DNA from 2 places in the Promicromonospora sp. Marseille-Q5078 genome. Region 1 is predicted to be linked to the other one. Evidence: riboswitches for the same ligand, from Rfam matches in the RefSeq annotation. Region 1 holds a riboswitch; the other holds the start of a gene.
What was found. A riboswitch is a leader RNA that binds a small molecule or an ion and turns the genes downstream of it on or off. The one in region 1 is predicted to bind glycine.
Positions count from the first base shown of each region.

Region 2: it holds a riboswitch for glycine, as region 1 does, so the genes downstream of both, ACQFYA_RS14770 (DUF5058 family protein) here and gcvP (aminomethyl-transferring glycine dehydrogenase) in region 1, are expected to answer to the same signal.

Region 1 covers NZ_JBNPQG010000001.1:173,476-177,882, forward strand. Annotated here, with positions in the region: gene ACQFYA_RS00780 (LysR family transcriptional regulator) at 1-679, shown strand, start outside; gene ACQFYA_RS00785 (HdeD family acid-resistance protein) at 741-1,538, shown strand; glycine riboswitch at 1,567-1,689, shown strand; gene gcvP (aminomethyl-transferring glycine dehydrogenase) at 1,950-4,407, shown strand, end outside.
Region 2 covers NZ_JBNPQG010000001.1:3,168,214-3,172,620, reverse strand. Annotated here, with positions in the region: gene ACQFYA_RS14780 (Gfo/Idh/MocA family protein) at 1-698, shown strand, start outside; partial or broken gene ACQFYA_RS14775 (Gfo/Idh/MocA family protein) at 754-1,880, shown strand; glycine riboswitch at 2,023-2,109, shown strand; glycine riboswitch at 2,113-2,191, shown strand; partial or broken gene ACQFYA_RS14770 (DUF5058 family protein) at 2,243-2,383, shown strand; gene ACQFYA_RS14765 (DUF5058 family protein) at 2,505-2,999, shown strand; gene ACQFYA_RS14760 (hypothetical protein) at 3,125-3,853, shown strand; gene ACQFYA_RS14755 (amidohydrolase) at 3,910-4,407, shown strand, end outside.

The DNA of each region.
Region 1 (4,407 bases):
GCTCGAGGCCCGGCAGGCGATCGCCGCCCTCGGCGAGGGCGTGAGCGGCCGCGTCGTGCTCGGGGCGTTCCAGTCGGCGATCCGTGCCGTGGTGGCGCCCATGCTCGCCGACCTCGCCGAGCAGTACCCGGGTGTCGAGGTGGACGTGCGCGAGCACGAGCCCGCGGAGGCGATCCGGATGCTCCGGGCCGGCGACCTCGACGTCGTCCTGCTCGAGCGCGACGCGGACATGGACGCCCCCGCGCCCCGCGGCGTGCACGACGTGCCCCTGATCGACGAGCCGTGGTGCGTCGTCGTCCCGGCCGCGCTGCCGATGCCCGAGCGGCTCGACGACCTGGCGCAGCTCCAGTGGATCGGGGCCGAGGCGGGCACGGCGTCCGACCGTGCGCTGCGGCGCCTCGGGCGCACGCTCGGCACCACGGTCACCACCCGGCACTCGTTCTTCGACTTCGACACGGCGCTCGCCCTGGTCGCCGCCAACCAAGGCGTCGCGATGCTCCCCGCGCTCGCGCTCGAGGGCGGGGACGTGCCCGAGGGCCTGGAGGTCGCGCGGCTGGCCGGGCTGGGCACCCGGCGCATCGTGGCGCGGCACCGCGCCACGCGGCACGAGCCCGGCCCCGCCGTGCGCGCCGTGGTCGACGCGATGGTCGAGGTCACGCGGGACCTCGAGCTCGGCTGAGCAGCGGCCGCCGCCGCGCTCCGGCGCGCGGCGCACGCGCGGCGCTCCTACGATCGCGAGCATGAGCGACACCACCGCGGGGTCGGGCAAGGGGGCGCCGCTGTCCCGGCGCACCGTCGGGACGGCGCGACGGCTGTGGGGACTGGTGTACCTGCGGGGCGTCGCCTACCTCGCGGCCGGCGTCCTGCTCTTCCTCAACCCCGAGGAGGGGTTGGTGTGGCTGCGCTGGCTGGTCGGGCTCGTGATCCTCGTGCAGGGCGTCCTGCTGATCGTCGAGGGCCGGCCGTCGAAGGCCGACACGACCGCGCAGAGCACCGGGGACGAGGTCAGCTGGCGGTTCGTCGCGGGCATCCTGAGCGTCGCCGCGGCGCTGCTGATCGTCCTGTGGCCGTCGATGACGGCGCCCATGCTGTACCTCGTCGTCGGGATCTGGGCCTGCGCCGCCGGCGCGGTCGGGGTGATCGGCGCGCTGCGGGGGCGCGCGCTGCGGGCGCTGGCGTGGGACTGGCAGCTCGCCAACGCCGTGCTGTGGCTGGTGCTGGGCGTCGTCGTCCTCACCCGACCCACCGACGACACGGTGACGATCGCGCTGCTCCTCGCCCTGTACCTGCTGCTGTCGGGGGCGGTGATCCTCGTCGGCGGGCTCGCGAGCACCACACGGGTGCGCGACGAGCGCAAGGGACGGGCCCCTGCCGAGGGTGTCCCGCGGGAGACCGACGCCGCGGCGCCCCGGGCCGCGACGACGCCGAGGCGCGGGCGGCCGCCCGCGCCCACGACGGACGGGCCCGCACGGCCGGCGGCGACGGGCGGCGCCGACCCGGCCACGGCGCGTCACGAGGACGACACACGGCCCGGGTAGGATCGGCGGCACAACGCAACACGCTGTTCGAACCGCGTCGGGAGAGCCCGCGCCGTGACGTCGGACCGGTCACCCGGTGCGCGTGCGGCCGGCGCCGAAGGAGCAATCCCTCCCCGGGAATCTCTCAGGCACCCCGTACCGTCGCGGCGAGGCAACTCTGGAAAGCGGTGCGCCGCCCTCGTCCGGCCCTGGCCCGACGTCGACGACGGACCCACCGACGGTGCAAGTCGGCGCGCCCCGTCGTCGTCCTGACCTGCTGTGACGCAGGCCGTGGCGATGCCAGGCGGACCGGCAAAACTCTCAGGTCGACGTGCGACCGGGCGGACGCCCGGCACGTGGTCAGATGACAGAGCGGGGAGGGACTCGATCGTCCCCGTCCGCCTGCCCGACCGACCTCCCGGAGCGCTCGACGTGACCACCTCCCCCGGCTCCCCCGCGTACGACCCCGACGTGTTCGCCGACCGCCACCTGGGCCCCCGCGGCCGCGAGGTCGCGACGATGCTGGACCAGCTCGGCCACGACAGCCTGGACGCCCTCGTCGACGCCGCTGTCCCGAAGGCGATCCGCACGGACCGTCCGCTCGACCTGCCCGCCGCCCGGTCCGAGGCCGAGGTGCTGGCCCACCTGCGCGACCTCGCGGGGAAGAACCAGGTCAAGCGCCAGATGATCGGCCTGGGCTACTACGGCACCGCCACTCCCCCGGTGATCCGCCGCAACGTGCTCGAGTCCCCCGCCTGGTACACGGCGTACACGCCGTACCAGCCGGAGATCTCCCAGGGCCGGCTTGAGGCGCTGCTCAACTTCCAGCAGGCCGTGGAGGACCTTACGGGCCTGGGGATCGCCGGCGCGTCCCTGCTCGACGAGGCGACCGCGGTGGCGGAGGCCGTCGCGCTCATGTGGCGCGCCTCGCGCGCGAAGAGCGGGTACGTGGTGCTCGACGCGGACCTGTTCCCGCAGAGCCTCGCGGTGACGCGCGGCCGCGCGGAGGCCATCGGGCTGCCGGTCGTCGCGATGGGGCTCGACGGCGGGCTCGCGGCCGGCCTGGAGGCGTTCGTCGCGGCGGGCGGCGAGCTGCCCGAGGGCGACCTGGTGGGCGTCGTGGTGCAGCAGGCGGGCGCGTCGGGGCGTGTGCTGGACGCGCGCGGCGTGGTCGCGGAGGCCAAGGAGCGCGGCGCGCTCGTCACGGTGGCCGCGGACCTCCTGGCCCTGACCCTGCTGACCTCCCCGGGGGAGCTCGGCGCGGACGTGTCGGTGGGTTCGGCGCAGCGTTTCGGCGTCCCGCTCTTCTACGGCGGCCCCCACGCGGCGTTCATGGCGGTCCGCAAGGGCCTCGAGCGGCAGCTGCCCGGCCGCCTGGTGGGCGTGTCGACCGACGCCGACGGCGCGACGGGCCTGCGCCTCGCCCTTGCCACCCGAGAGCAGCACATCCGCCGCGAGAAGGCGACGAGCAACATCTGCACGGCGCAGGCGCTGCTCGCGATCGTGGCCTCGATGTACGCGGTCTACCACGGCCCGGAGGGCCTGCGCGCGATCGCGGAGCGCACCCACGCCCGCGCCGCCGCCGTCGCGGCGGGCCTGCGCGCCGCGGGGGTCGAGGTCGAGCACGAGGTCTTCTTCGACACCGTCCGCGCCGTCGTCCCGGGCCGCGCGCAGCAGGTCGTCACGGCCGCCGCGGACGCCGGCTACAACCTGTACAAGGCCGACGCCGACCACGTACAGATCGCCTGCGACGAGACGACCACACAGCCCGACGTTGATGCAGTCCTCGCCGCCGTCACCGGCCAGGTAGTCGATGTGACGGACGAAGCGGGGAGCTCGGACACCCCTCGCGCGGACGTAGACCTTCCCGAAGTGGAGGGCGCCCTGGCGCCCGTGAACGCGTCCGCGCGAGGGGTTTTCGAGCTCCCCGCGGACGTCACCCGGACCACGCCCTACCTCCAGCACCCCATCTTCCACGTCCACCGCAGCGAGACCTCGATGCTCCGCTACCTGCGGTCGCTGAGCGACAAGGACCTGGCGCTGGACCGCACGATGATCCCGCTGGGCTCGTGCACGATGAAGCTCAACGCGACGGCGGAGATGGAGGCCATCAGCTGGCCGGGCTTCGCGGACATCCACCCGTACGTGCCCGCTGACCAGGCCCGGGGCTACACGGAGCTGGTGTCGACGCTGGAGGCGCAGCTCGCGGAGATCACGGGGTACGCGGGGGTGTCGGTGCAGCCGAACGCGGGCTCGCAGGGCGAGTTCGCGGGCCTGCTGGCGATCAAGGGGTACCACCGGTCGCGGGGTGAGGGGCACCGCGACATCGTGCTGATCCCGGCGTCGGCGCACGGGACGAACGCGGCGTCGGCGGCCCTCGCGGGGCTGCGCGTGGTGGTCGTGGCGACGGCGGACGACGGCGAGATCCAGCTCGACGACCTGCGCGCGAAGCTGGACCAGCACGGCGCGCAGGTGGCCGGGATCATGATCACGTACCCGTCCACGCACGGGGTGTACGAGGAGCATGTCCGCGAAGTCTGCGACCTTGTACACGATGCTGGTGGGCAGGTGTACATCGACGGCGCGAACCTGAACGCGCTGGTCGGGCTGGCGCGGCCGGGGGAGTTCGGCGGCGACGTGTCGCACCTCAACCTGCACAAGACGTTCTGCATCCCGCACGGCGGCGGAGGCCCCGGCGTCGGGCCCGTCGCGGTGGCGGAGCACCTGGTGCCGTTCCTGCCGGCCAACCCGGTCACGCCTCCGGGGGAGCACGACGCTGGGCACGGCGTCCCCGTGAGTGCGGCGCCGCACGGGTCGGCGGGCATCCTGCCGATCTCGTACGCCTACCTCGCGCTCATGGGGCCGGACGGGCTCACGGAGGCCTCCAAGG
Region 2 (4,407 bases), 3.0 Mb from region 1:
CGGAGTTCTTCAAGGCGCCGCGCTTCGGCGGGTTCCGGGAGGAGATGCCGCACCCGCTGCTGGTCGACATGGCCATCCACCCGTTCGACACCGCCCGGTACCTCCTCGACGCCGAGCCGGTCTCGGTCTACTGCGAGTCGTTCAACCCGCCGTGGAGCTGGTACGCCGGCGACGCCGCGGCCACCGCGGTCTTCGAGATGACTGGCGGCGTCCGGTACGCCTACACGGGCAGCTGGTGCAGCCCGGGGCGGGAGACGTCGTGGAACGGGTCGTGGCGGCTGTCGGGCGAGCACGGCAGCGCGGTGTGGGACGGCGACCACGACCCGGTCGCCGAGCCCGCGGCGGCGACGTCGTCGCCGGACGGCCCCGGCGCCGAGGACCGGGGCGAGGGGATCGCGGGGTCGCTCGCGGCCTTCCTCGCCGCCCTCGACGGCGGGCCCGCCCCGCGCGGCGAGGTCCACGAGAACGTGCTGAGCCTGGCGATGGTCGAGGCGGCCGTCGAGTCGGCGACGTCGGGCGCGCGCGTGCTCGTCGACGACGTGCTCGAGCGGGCGTACCAGCGGGCGCTCGCGGACGAGGCGCGGGACGACGTCCGCGCGCGGCTCGGGTCGTGGACGTCGGTCCGGGCGGCGCTCGACCCCGCCCTCGACCCCGCCCTCGACCCCGCCCTCGACCCGGCGGGGCCGACCCGTGGCTGAGCGTCCCGGCGCCGGCCTGCCGGTCGTGGGCGTCGCCGCGGTGGGCCACTCGTTCATGGGCGCCGTGCACTCGCACGCGTGGCGCACCGTCGACCACGTCGGGACGCCCCGCGCGCGGACGGCGATGCGCGTGCTCGCGGGCCGCGACCTCGCGCGGGCAGCCGAGGCCGCCGACCGGCTCGGCTGGGCCGAGGCCACCGACGACTGGCGGTCCGTGCTCGAGCGCGACGACGTCCAGGTGGTCGACATCCTCACGCCGGGCGACACGCACGAGGAGGTCGCCGTCGCCGCCATGGCGGCCGGCAAGCACGTGATCTGCGAGAAGCCGCTCGCGACGTCCGTCGCGGCGGCCGAGCGGATGGCGGCCGCCGCCCGGGCGGCCGCCGCGCGCGGCGTGCGCAGCATGGTGGCGTTCAACTACCGCCAGGTCCCGGCGCTCGCGCTCGCGCGGCGGCTCGTCGCCGCCGGCCGGCTCGGCGCCGTGCGCCACGTGCGCGCCGTCTACCTGCAGGACTTCATCGTGGACGAGTCCTTCCCGCTCACCTGGCGGCTGCAGCGCGACCGGGCGGGCGCGGGCGCGCTGGGCGACATCGGGTCGCACATCGTCGACGTGGCGCAGTTCGTCACCGGCCAGCTCCTCACCGAGGTGAGCGGCACCACCGAGACCTTCGTGACCCACCGCCCGGTCGAGGCCTCGCCCTCGTCGGGCGGCCTGGCGGCCCGCGGGTCCGGCGAGCTCGGCGAGGTCACGGTGGACGACGCCGCCGCCTTCGTGGGCCGGGGCGACGGCGGCGCGCTGATGACCTTCGAGGCCACCCGCATGGCCACGGGCCGCAAGAACGCGATGCGGCTCGAGGTGAACGGGTCGCGGGGGAGCGTCGCCTTCGACTTCGAGGCGATGAACGAGCTCTGGCTGTACGACCGCGACCTGCCCGACGCCGAGAACGGCTTCCGCCGCATCCTGGCGACGGAGCCGGAGCACCCCGGCTCGACAACTGGTGGCCCGCCGGCCACGGGCTCGGCTACGACCACTCCTTCGTGCACGAGCTGCAGGAGTTCCTGGAGGCCGTGCACGACGGGCGGGACCCGGCGCCGTCGTTCGACGAGGGCCTGCAGGTGCAGCGGGTGCTCGACGCCGTGCAGCGCAGCGCCGCCGCCGGGGCGGCGTTCACCGCGGTCTGAGCGCGCCTGCGCCTGGCCCTCGCGGCCCGGCGCAGGACCGGAACCGGATCGATCCACGGCGGAAACCCGCACGAAACGGGCGGCCGGGCACGATGGTGCCCGAAGCAAGCACCGACGTCGGGGCCACCAGCCCCGGCGCCCGACGATCCGTAGGGGAGAGACTCGCTCCGGCGAGCGCCGAAGGGGCAAGCACCCGCAATCTCTCAGGCAGAAGGACTCTACGGTCAGGGAACTCTGGAGAGTGACCCCACACGGGGTCCGCCGACGGGGAAGCGCTCGACCGCGCGACACTCTCAGGCCGAAGGACAGAGCGGGACGGATCACCGGCGCGCCGCGCCGGTGACGCGACCCAGGGAGGCCGCATGTCCGTCGCCGCGTCCGAGCTAGCCCCCGACTCCACCGACGTGCTCGCCGCCGCGAGCCAGCCGATCCTCTGGGTCTCCGCGATCGGGGTGTTCGTCGTCATCGCGCTCCAGAGCGTCATCTACTATCGGGCGGTGCGTCGCGCGGCCCCCGACGCCGGGATGGAGGCCACGGAGGTCGCCACCGCCTTCCGCGCCGGGTCGCCTCGCCTCGATCGGCCCGTCCCTGGCCGTCTCCCTCATCGCGATCACGCTGATCAGCGTGCTCGGCAGCCCCGCGGTCCTCGTGCGGATCGGGCTCATCGGGTCCGCCCCCTACGAGCTGAACGCCGCCTCGCTGGTGGCGACCGGGATGGGTGCCCGGCTCGGCGGGGACGGCTGGACCCAGGAGGTGTTCGCCACCGCTCTGCTCGCCATGGGCATCGCGGGGGCGGGCTGGATGGTCGTGACGCTGATCGTCACGCCGCTGCTCAAGCGCGGGCAGGGCGCGGTCAAGGTCTCGGGCCGGACGGCCGCGGCCATGTCCGTGGTGCCCGGCGCCGCGATGCTCGGGGCGTTCGCCGTCATGGGGCTGCAGCAGCTCGCGTCCGGGGTCGTCCCGGCCGCGGTGGCGGTGTCCTCCGGCGTCGTGATGGCCGGGCTGCTCCACCTCTCGCGGAGGTTCGACGCCGGCTGGCTCAAGGAGTGGGGGCTGGGGATCGCGCTGGTCGCCGGCCTCGCCGTCGCCGTCGCGCTCACCTCCGCCGGGCTCGGCTGACGGCGCCCCCGCGCGTCGACCCCCGCCCGCCCTCGGCCCATCCGGCCCCCGACACTCCGGCACAGAGAGCAGGGATCCTCATGTCTGCAACGACGAACTCGGGTACCGCCAGCTCCACCTCTCCCGTGAGCACCGCCAGCACCGCCAGCACCGCCGACGCCGCGTCCTGGCGCCGGTTCGACACGACGACGTCCCGCTGGGGCCGCATCACCATGCTCCTGGGGATGGTCCTCATGATCGCCGGGCCCGCGGTCCTCGCCGCCGAGCTCGGGGTCCACCTCACGACCGTGCTCGCCGCGGTCGCCACGCTGGCCGTGGCGTTCGGCGTCATCTGGGTCGTGGAGCCCCTGTCGTACTTCCCGATCCTCGGCCCCGCCAGCATGTACCAGGCGTTCATGATCGGGAACATCTCGAACAAGCTGCTCCCGGCGGCGATCGTCGCCCAGTCGACCATCGGCGCCCGGCCCGACACCCGCAAGGGCCAGCTCGCCGCCGTCCTCGCGATCTGCGGGGCCGCGACCACGCACCTCACGTCGCTGGCCGTGTGCGTCGGCCTCCTCGGCACCGTGCTGATGCGGGTCATCCCGGACGCCGTGGTAGGCACCGTCCAGCTGTACGTCCTGCCGGCGATCATGGGCGCGATCCTCGTGCAGATGGTCGCGAGCAACCCGGACTGGCGCACGCTGCGCGTCGCCGTCGCCGTCGGGGTGCTCGTGCAGTTCGTGCTCGTGCCGCTGGTGCCCGCGATCGCCCCGTTCGCCCTGGCCGTGGCGGTGCTCGGCACGACCGGGCTGGTGCTCGCCTCCGCCGTGCGCCGCGCCCCCGCCGCCTCCGAGAACGGCGCGCCCGCGTGACCCCCTCCCCGCCGTCCCCGACCACCGAGACCCGTCCCACCACGAAGGAGCGCCCCATGACCGACGTCCTGAGCACGACCCGCACCCCGCTGGAGACCGTCACGCCGCTCGTCGACGAGCTGGCCCCCCGCCTCACCGACCTGGCCGACGCCATCTGGGCCGAGCCCGAGCTGCGCTGGGAGGAGCACCGGTCCGTGGCCAAGCAGGTCGCCGTCGCCACGGAGCTCGGCGCGTCGGTCACCCGGGACGTGGCAGGGATCCCGACGGCGTTCACCGCGCAGTGGGGCACCACCGGCCCGGTGATCGCGTTCCTCGGCGAGTACGACGCGCTGGCGTCGCTCAGCCAGGCCGCCGGCAGCGTCGAGCGCGCGCCGGACCCGGGCAACGACTCCGGCAACGGCCAGGGCTGCGGTCACCACCTGCTGGGCTCCGGCTCGCTGCTGGCCGCCGCGGCCCTGGCCCGGCACCTGGAGGCCGAGGGGCTGCCGGGCGTGGTGCGCTACTACGGCTGCCCGGCCGAGGAGGGCGCGGCCGGCAAGTCGTTCATGGTGACG